Regions from separate parts of the Pantoea sp. X-Soil-ISGK-275 genome, predicted to be linked through region 1. Evidence: predicted binding sites of a transcription regulator. Region 1 holds the regulator's gene; the other holds the start of a gene.
What was found. Region 1 encodes CRP, which controls carbon source genes, mostly activating them, when cyclic AMP is high. Its sites were predicted from a motif close to ATGTGANNNNNNTCACAT; they were not measured.
Positions count from the first base shown of each region.

Region 2: a site for CRP is predicted at 2,268-2,285, ahead of idnD (L-idonate 5-dehydrogenase). Genes of this name have one in related genera too.

Region 1 is NZ_AP035976.1:3,849,305-3,854,275, forward strand. It holds gene AC6I8A_RS17940 (hydrolase) at 1-965, shown strand, start outside; gene AC6I8A_RS17945 (YheU family protein) at 968-1,186, shown strand; gene AC6I8A_RS17950 (phosphoribulokinase) at 1,248-2,117, shown strand; gene AC6I8A_RS17955 (OsmC family protein) at 2,169-2,573, opposite strand; gene crp (cAMP-activated global transcriptional regulator CRP) at 2,878-3,510, shown strand; gene AC6I8A_RS17965 (YccS/YhfK family putative transporter) at 3,569-4,971, shown strand, end outside.
Region 2 is NZ_AP035976.1:3,663,370-3,668,340, reverse strand. It holds gene AC6I8A_RS16945 (ATP-binding protein) at 1-992, opposite strand, end outside; gene AC6I8A_RS16940 (response regulator) at 1,473-2,174, shown strand; gene idnD (L-idonate 5-dehydrogenase) at 2,345-3,376, shown strand; gene idnO (gluconate 5-dehydrogenase) at 3,386-4,150, shown strand; gene AC6I8A_RS16925 (gluconate:H+ symporter) at 4,230-4,971, shown strand, end outside.

The DNA of each region.
Region 1 (4,971 bases):
GCTTTACCCCCCTGCGCGGATTCAGTAACGCGCATTTGCAAACACTGCTGCCGCGTATTCTGCGCCGCCGCGTCACGTTGCGTCCGCACTGGCAGCGTCTTGACCTGCCGGACGGCGATTTTGTCGATTTAGCGTGGAGCGAAGATCCGGCGCAGGCACGTCACAAGCCGCGCATGGTGATGTTTCACGGCCTGGAAGGCAACTTTCGCAGCCCGTATGCGCATGGCCTGATGCAGGCGTGTCAGGCGCGCGGCTGGCTGGCGGTGGTGATGCACTTTCGCGGCTGCAGCGGCGAGCCTAATCGCTTGAAGCGCATCTATCACTCCGGTGAAACCGAAGATGCCACCTACTTCCTTAACTGGCTGCAGCGTGAATGGGGCAGCGTGCCGACCGCTGCAGTCGGCGTTTCGCTGGGCGGCAACATGCTCGCTTGCCTGCTGGGTCAGCAAGGTCACGATGTGCCGATTGATGCCGGCATCGCCATCTCAGCGCCGCTGGCGCTGGAGCCGTGCAGCGGCAAATTGGATGTTGGCTTTTCTCGCTTCTATCAGCACTATTTGCTGACGCGGCTAAAAAAGAACGCTACGCGCAAACTGCACGCCTGGCCCGGCACGCTGCCGGTCGATCTCAGCCAGTTACGCGCTTTCCGCCGCTTACGCGAATTTGATGATGCCATAACGGCACGTGCGCACGGTTTTATTGACGCCAGCGACTATTATCAACAAGCCAGCGCGATGCCGCTGCTCACCGGCGTGCGTAAACCGCTGCTGATCATTCATGCGCAAGACGATCCCTTTATGACTGATGCCGTGATCCCGCAACCTGACCAGCTGTCAGCCTCCATTCAGTATCAGCTGACGCAGCAAGGTGGCCATGTCGGCTTTGTCGGCGGCACCTTGCTTAAACCGAAAATGTGGCTGGAACAACGCGTGCCCGACTGGCTCTCAACTTATCTGGATGTGTAATAGTGATTATTCCCTGGCAACAACTCGAAGCGGAGACGCTGGAAAATCTGATTGAAACCTTCGTGTTACGCGAAGGCACCGATTACGGCGAGCAGGAACGCAGTTTGCTGCAAAAAGTCGCCGACGTGCGCCGCCAGCTGGAGCGCGGCGACGTGGTGCTGGTGTGGTCGGAACTGCATGAATCGATCAATATTATGCCGAAGGGTGAATTTCGCGGCTGATGCACCCCGCGGCAATTCGTGGTAACAATGCTCATCGCCGGACTTCACAGGGAGCTCTGTTATGTCAGCCAGGCATCCAATTATTGCCGTCACCGGTTCCAGCGGCGCCGGAACCACCACCACCAGCCTCGCCTTCCGTAAGATTTTCCAGCAGCTGAACCTGCATGCGGCGGAACTCGAAGGCGACAGTTTCCATCGCTTCACGCGTCCGGAAATGGACATGGCGATCCGCAAAGCACGCGATCTCGGTCGCCACATCAGCTACTTCGGCCCGGAAGCCAATGATTTCGGCCTACTGGAGCAGACGTTCAAACATTACGGTCAAACCGGCCTCGGCGAATCACGCAAATATCTGCACACCTACGATGAAGCGGTGCCGTGGAATCAGGTGCCGGGCACGTTCACGCCGTGGCAGCCGCTGCCGGAAAACACCGATGTGCTGTTTTATGAAGGCTTGCACGGCGGCGTGGTTACGCAGCAGCAAAATGTGGCGGAGCATGTCGATCTGCTGGTTGGTGTGGTGCCGATTGTTAACCTTGAGTGGATTCAGAAGCTGGTGCGTGACACCGGCGAGCGCGGCCATTCACGCGAAGCAGTAATGGATTCGGTGGTACGTTCGATGGAGGATTACATTAACTTCATCACGCCGCAGTTCTCGCGCACCCACATTAACTTCCAGCGCGTGCCGACCGTTGATACCTCAAACCCGTTTGCCGCCCGCGAAATTCCCTCGCTCGACGAAAGCTTCGTGGTGATTCATTTCCGTGGCCTGGAAGGCATCGCGTTCCCCTATCTGCTGGCGATGATTCAGGGATCGTTTATTTCCCACATCAATACCCTGGTGGTGCCGGGCGGCAAAATGGGATTGGCGATGGAGCTGATTATGCTGCCGCTGGTACAGCGACTGATTGAAGGGAAGCGGATTGAATAGGTTTGGTGCGGGCGGTGAAAAGGGAGGCATGAATGCCTCCCCTTCGACCGATTACAACTCGACAACCTCATAGCTGTGGGTAATTTCCACGCCTTTACCCAGCATGATCGCCACCGAGCAATATTTTTCCGCTGACAGGTCAACCGCGCGCGCAACCGCTTTATCGCTCAACGCTTTGCCGCTGACGATAAAATGCAGGTTGATGGTGGTAAAAATGCGTGGCGCTTCTTCACGGCGTTCTGAGGTGAGTTTCACTTCGCAATCCGCCACATTGCTGCGCCCTTTTTGCAGGATCGACACCACATCAATGGCGCTACAGCCGCCCGCGGCCATCAGCACCATCTCCATTGGACTTGGCGCTTTATCACCGGAATTACCGTCCATTAATACCTGATGGCCAGATGAGGATTCTCCGAGAAAGGTAAGACCTTCCACCCATTTCACTCGTGCCTGCATTATTCTCTCTCCTGAAGCGGCGGTTTTGCCGCCAGAGTACGCTTTCACCTGACAAACAGCAATCCAGAGTAATCCCCCTTGTGCTGAAGCGAGACAACACAAGACAGCTCGCAAAAGCTGTGCTACAAACAGTGCTGAAAATATTTTCGTCATCACAGACGAAGGCCGGAAGAATCAAAAGCGTAGCTTAAGAGTCCACCCGGAATAATTTTTCCTTTACTGGAAACGCTCGACGATTAAACCGCCTGACAGGGAAAAATGCCCCCTGTGTTTTGGGCACGATTACAACAGAGGATAATAGCGAATGGTTCTCGGCAAACCGCAAACAGACCCTACACTCGAATGGTTCCTGTCCCATTGCCATATTCACAAATATCCATCCAAAAGCACGCTCATCCATCAGGGTGAGAAAGCGGAAACGCTGTACTACATCGTAAAAGGTTCCGTAGCGGTACTGATTAAAGATGAAGAAGGCAAAGAGATGATTCTCTCCTACCTCAATCAGGGAGATTTCATCGGCGAACTCGGTCTTTTCGAAGAAGGCCAGGAACGTAGTGCCTGGGTACGTGCGAAGTCTGCCTGCGAAGTGGCTGAAATTTCATACAAAAAATTCCGTCAGCTGATTCAGGTAAACCCGGATATTTTAATGCGACTTTCGTCGCAAATGGCGCGTCGTCTGCAAGTGACATCTGAGAAAGTGGGCAACCTTGCCTTCCTCGATGTCACCGGACGTATCGCGCAAACGCTGCTAAATCTGGCCAAACAGCCAGATGCGATGACTCACCCAGACGGGATGCAAATCAAAATCACCCGTCAGGAGATTGGTCAGATCGTGGGCTGCTCACGCGAAACCGTGGGTCGTATCCTGAAAATGCTGGAAGATCAGAACCTGATCTCTGCACACGGTAAAACCATCGTCGTTTACGGCACCCGCTAATTTCTTCTCACCCACGGCGTGATGGCAACATCGCGCCGTTTCTATTTGCGATGAGCTGATGTGGCGTCGAATCATCTATCATCCCGAAGTTAACTATGCGCTGCGGCAAACGCTGGTGCTGTGCCTGCCTGTGGCTCTCGGCTGGCTGTTTGGCGATCTGCAAAAAGGGCTGCTGTTCTCGTTAGTGCCGGCCTGCTGCAACATGGCGGGTCTGGATACGCCGCACAAACGCTTCTTCAAACGCCTGATTGTGGGGGGTTCGCTGTTTGCCACCGGCAGTTTCCTGATGCAAATCCTCACCGCTTATCAGGTTCCGCTGCCGCTGATTTTGCTGGCGTTGCCGCTGCTGATTGGCGTGACCGGCGAAATCGGCCCGCTGCATGCACGATTGCTGCCCGCGACTTTGATTGCCGCTATTTTCACGCTCAGCCTGGTTGGACGCATGCCGATGTGGGTGCCGCCGCTGCTCTACATTGGCGGCACGCTGTGGTACGGCTTATTCAACTGGTTCTGGTTCTGGCTGTGGAAAGAGCAGCCGATGCGCGAGTCGCTCAGCCTGCTGTTCCGCGAGCTGGCGGATTACTGCGATGCCAAATACACCTTACTGACGCAGCTGACCGATCCGGAAAAAGCGCTGCCACCGTTGCTGGCACGTCAGCAAAAGGCGGTCGATCTCATCACCACCTGCTACCAGCAAATGCATATGCTGTCGGCCAGTCGCGATAACAGCCACAAACGCCTGACGCGCGCTTTCCAGGTGGCGCTGGATTTACAGGAACACATCTCGGTGAGTTTGCATCAGCCGGAAGAGGTGCAGAAGCTGGTTGAAGAGAGCCACGCCGAAGCGGTGATTCGCTGGAACGCCAAAATCATCTCGGCGCGACTGCGCGTGCTGGCGGATGCAATTCTCTACCATCAGCTGCCAGACCGTTTTCATATGGAGAAACAGCTCGGCGCGTTGGAGAAAATTGCGCGCCAGCATCCGGATAACCCGGTCGGCAACTTCTGCCTGTATCACTTCAGCCGCATCGCCCGCGTGTTGCGTACGCAGAAGCCGCTCTACACGCGTGACCTGATGGCCGATCGCCAGCGCCGTTTGCCGCTGTTACCCGCGCTGCGCAGTTATCTGTCATTCAAATCCACCGCGTTACGCACCGCGGCACGCTTTGCCGTGATGCTGATGTTTGGCAGCGCGCTGGCGCTGTTCTTCAACATTCCCAAACCTTACTGGATTCTGATGACCATCATGTTCGTCAGCCAGAACGGTTACAGCGCGACGCGCGTGCGCATCCAGCACCGTGCGCTGGGCACTTTTGCCGGATTGCTGATCGCCGCCGCGTCGCTCCAGCTGGCGGTGCCGGAATCGATCACGCTGCTGTTTATGCTAGGGATCACGCTGGCGAGTTATCTGATCACGCGGAAATATTACGGCTGGTCGATGATTGGCTTCACCGTCACGGC
Region 2 (4,971 bases), 190 kb from region 1:
ACGTCAATGATCATGCCGCGAAAGGGCATACCCCCGCTGCGACTGCTGAGTGGCGCGAGGGTTTGCGGTAGTGCGGTATTGATAAGTGGGTGTTCCTGTAGCCACTTCTCCTCTTCATGCGAGAGTGCTAGCGGATTACGTTGCAGCACATGGTACGTATCAAGCTGCCAGCGCTTCGCTATTTGCATTCGAATAGAGAGCGGAATTTGTGTTAGGGCAAGATTGATCGCATCGGCAAGTTGTGGATAACGCGGACTAATGCCAAAGCTAACATTAATCGCGAGAGAGTGATCATCTTTCGTGATTTCCAGCGCATTTGCGAACATAAAGCGATTGAGGTGCATAAGTGTGGCGGCGCTGCCCCAAACTCGCTCTGATTGACCAAAAACTGTCGCCGCGACAGCATCGTAGTAACCGGGAAAGCGAACCAAAACATCACTCTTATAAATCTCTTCCAAATGCGCACGCAGCAGTGCTGAACCTGACCAGGCCATACGATTAGGTTCATCATGATTGAGTTCATTGCGCTCTTCAGGATTAAAACCTATCGCTGCGTAATCCAGCATCCAGGGTTCGCTGGCGATCAATGATTGCGGCTCTGCGAGTGAGGGTTGATCCACATAGATCGCTAATAGATGCATTTCTCCGCTGGTTAAGGCTTCCAGGGCCGCGCTGTGGCTGGCGTAATGATGGATTTCTACCGTGGTATCCAGCATATTTTGAATTAGAGAGAGATAATCCGCACTTACGCCTTCGAATCGCCGCGTATCCATATCCATAAAAAAAGGCGGTTGTGGTTTCCCAGCTACGGCAACTTTGAGTACGTGATTACGAAACTCTGAAGTAATAGGCTCAGCCAGTTGCAAAGCAGGTTGAGCAGTATCATATCGCGCCAGTAATTGCAGTTTTTTCTCTGATGCTATTAATGAACATGAAAATAAAGCCAAAAAAAATACAGCTAACAAGCGAAAGGTATTAAGGTTGATTAGCACGCAGCCTTCTTAAAATATTCATTAATGTCAATCAGGACTATCGAGTATAAGGATATTGTTATCTTTCGCTCGCTCTATTCTTTTGCTGAGAATATTTTGCGACCATTCTCAAATATTTGATTTTTAGTGAAAGAGTGTCTGTGAAGGTGGTGTTACGATATGGCTATAATTAATTAGTAAATTCAGTTAGTTATATTGCTCATTTTCTTTCAAGACAATTCTTATGTGGTCTTGTTAAGGAGTTAAGTCAGACTTTTCCCACTTTTACGTGAGCAGGCAAGTAAAAATTTATCACGATAAAATATAAACCTAAAGAGGCATATAAAAATGGCCGCTGTTAGAGTGACTCTATCAATTTAAAATTCTGATGTTGTGAATGCTACTCTTTCACGACTGCTGTAATCGATACCATTTATTTATTGAAGCAGTTGTGGTGGTCAGAATTGGACAAAGTTAATGCTGTAATAAAGGAATAAATAAATGGTATATGCACATAATAAACAAGTGCGTGTGGCTGTCCTTGATGATCACCCAATGGTCCGTACCGTTTTCGAGTTGTGTTTAAAACATGAGTCCGATATTCATTTGGTGGGAACCTGGGCTTCAAGTAATGAATTATTTAATCAGCTAAGGAGTACCGTGGTTGATGTGCTGGTACTGGATTTCCTGCTGGGCGAGCGTGAACTGGATGGTTTGGCGTTGGTGAAGCAACTGCGTAATCACTATCCGCAGCAAAAAATTCTGATCTCTTCTTCAATGGAGAGTCCTGCCATCGTCAAAATGGTGCTGAGCGCGGGTGTAAAAGGCTTCATTGGTAAGAGCCACAACATGCAAGAGATCACACACGCTATTCGTCAGGTGGCACAAGGACGTTTGTTCCTGTCAAAAGAAGTCGCCTATGAAGTGGAAAATCTCTATGTCATGAGTGAAGAGTCACTGGATGAAAGCCTTGATTTCAGCAGCAAAGGCAACATGTATGAGAAGGTGAAAACCCTCAGCCCGCGCGAAGTGGAAGTGGTGCGTTGTTTTCTCGATGGTTTAAGCGTGTCGCAAATTGCCGTGAAGTTTAAGCGCAGCCGTAAAACGGTGAGCGGACAGAAACAATCGGCGCTGAAAAAACTCGGTTTGCGCTCCGATTCTGAGCTGTTCAAATACAGCCACGACCTGATGTCAGGCTATTAATTTTCTTCACAGGCGGCCACATACGGCCGCCAGTAGCCTCCTCTGCATTGCATACTTCACGTTCCAGGTAACACCTTTCCGTAACATGTCTTTAGGTGATCTTCATCACAGTTTAAAGCTGCGTAACCCGGTCTGATGGCGCCCATTGCTACAGCACTTATGGGGACGTTATGAATATCGAAACGCAATCCGGCATGATCACTGGAAAAAAACAAGTCAGCGTTGCACAGCAGCAGGTGAAATGGGACGGCAAAGGTACGTTGGTGCGCATCACGCGTGGCGGCATTTGTGGCTCCGATCTGCATTACTATCAGGAAGGTAAGGTCGGCAGTTTTGAGATCAAAATGCCGATGATTCTTGGCCATGAAGTGATTGGCTACGTGGTTGAGAGCGATGACCCGAATCTCAAACCCGAGCAAAAAATCGCGGTAAATCCCTCAAAGCCCTGCGGCACCTGCAAATATTGCCAGCGCGATCAGGAAAATCAGTGCACCACCATGCGTTTCTTCGGCAGCGCCATGTATGTGCCGCACGTTGATGGCGGTTTTACTCAATATAAAGTGGTCGATAGCGCGCAATGTGTGCCGTTCCCGCAGGATGCCGACGAAACGGTCATGGTATTTGCTGAGCCGCTGGCGGTTTGCATTCACGCTACGCAGCAGGCGGGCGATCTCACTGGCAAGCACGTGTTCATTTCGGGCGTGGGTCCGATTGGCTGCCTGATTGCGGCGGCGGCAAAAGCGCGTGGCGCCGCCTCCATTGTGTGCAGCGATATCAGCGAGCGTTCACTGGAGATGGCGCAGCAAATGGGCGCAACCGACGTGATTCATGCCGCAGAGGGCGATTTCGCGCCATACCTCGCCGACAAAGGCTATTTCGATGTGGCGTTTGAAGCCTCTGGTCATCCTTCTTCGCTGCAGCGCTGCCTTGATGTGGTGTGCGCCAAAGGCACGCTGGTGCAGGTTGGTATGGGCGGCACCATCCCCAATTTCCCAATCATGGCGCTGATTGCCAAAGAGATAAATCTGGTCGGTTCCTTCCGCTTTACTCATGAATTCAACACCGCCGTCGAATGGCTAGCTACTGGCGTGGTGAATCCGTTGCCGCTGTTCAGTGGTGAGTTCGCCTTGCAGGATATTGATGCCGCGCTGCAGTTTGCCGGCGATAAAACCCGTGCCGCTAAAGTTCAGTTAACTTTTTAAGGAGCAGTGATGAGCCAGTTATTTTCTCTCGAAGGCAAGCGTGTGCTGCTGACCGGTTCGGCGCGTGGTATTGGGTTTTTGCTGGCGCGTGGCTTAGCGGAAGCCGGTGCCGAAGTGATTGTCAACGCCACCACGCTCGAAGGGGCAGAGAAGGGCGCCGCGCATCTGCGTGAGTTGGGCTTACGCGCGCACGCCAAAGCGTTTGATGTCACCCAATCGGCGCAGGTTAAGCAGGCGGTGGATGAGATTGAAGCGGAGTGGGGCGCGATTGATGTGCTGGTAAATAATGCCGGCATTCAGCGCCGCCGACCTTTCCTGGAATTCCCGGAGCAGGACTGGAATGACGTCATTGCGGTAAACCAGACCGCCGTATTCCTGGTTTCGCAAACCGTGGCGAAAAAAATGGTTGAGCGTCAGCAGGGCAAAATCATCAATATCGGTTCGATGCAGAGCGAATTAGGGCGCGACACCATCACGCCTTACGCGGCCTCCAAAGGCGCGGTGACTATGCTGACGCGCGGCATGTGCGTGGAGCTGGCGCGTCACAATATTCAGGTCAACGCCATTGCGCCGGGCTATTTCGTCACTGAGATGACCCAGGCGCTGGCAGACGATCCTGCCTTTACCGGCTGGCTCACCAAGCGTACGCCAGCCGCACGCTGGGGCAAGCCGGAAGAGCTGATTGGTGCGGCTGTATTCCTCGCTTCCGGTGCATCGAACTTTGTTAACGGGCATCTGCTGTTCGTTGACGGTGGCATGCGCGTCGCCGTGTGATATCTGGACGCGGCTGGCGTTATCGTCGGGCCGCGCCTAAACCTTAATCACCCCTCTGTATTCCTAAGGATAATAAAAAATGCCAATAACCATCATTGTGCTGGGTGTGATACTGCTGCTGGTGTTGATGATTGTATTTAAGGTCAATGGTTTCATTGCGTTGGTGTTTGTCTCGGCGGTGGTCGGTATCGCTGAAGGCATGACGCCGCTGAATGTGATGGCCTCGATCCAGAAAGGTATCGGCTCCACGTTAGGCGGATTAGCGATGATCCTCGGCTTCGGTGCCATGCTGGGGCGGCTGGTTTCCGATACCGGTGCCGCACAACGCGTTGCCACTACGCTGATCGCCGCGTTTGGTAAAGAGCGGCTGCAATGGGCGCTGGTGGTGACCGGATTGATTGTCGGGCTGGCGATGTTCTACGAAGTCGGTTTCGTGCTGCTGCTGCCGCTGGTGTTCACTATCGTGGCAGCTGCCGGTCTGCCGCTGCTGTACGTCGGCGTGCCGATGGTCGCCGCGCTCTCGGTCACGCACTGCTTCCTGCCGCCACATCCGGGCCCAACGGCGATTGCCACCATCTTTGGTGCCAATCTCGGTACAACGTTGCTCTACGGTATGATCATCACCATTCCAACGGTGATTATTGCCGGACCGGTTTTCTCGAAGTTCCTCAAAAGCTTTGAGAAGTCACCGCCGGAAGGGCTGTATAACCCAAAAATCTTCACGGAAGAGGAGATGCCGGGCTTTGGTATCAGTATCTTTGCCGCAGTGATTCCCGTGGTACTGATGGCGATTGCCGCCGTCTTCGAATTGACCACGCCGA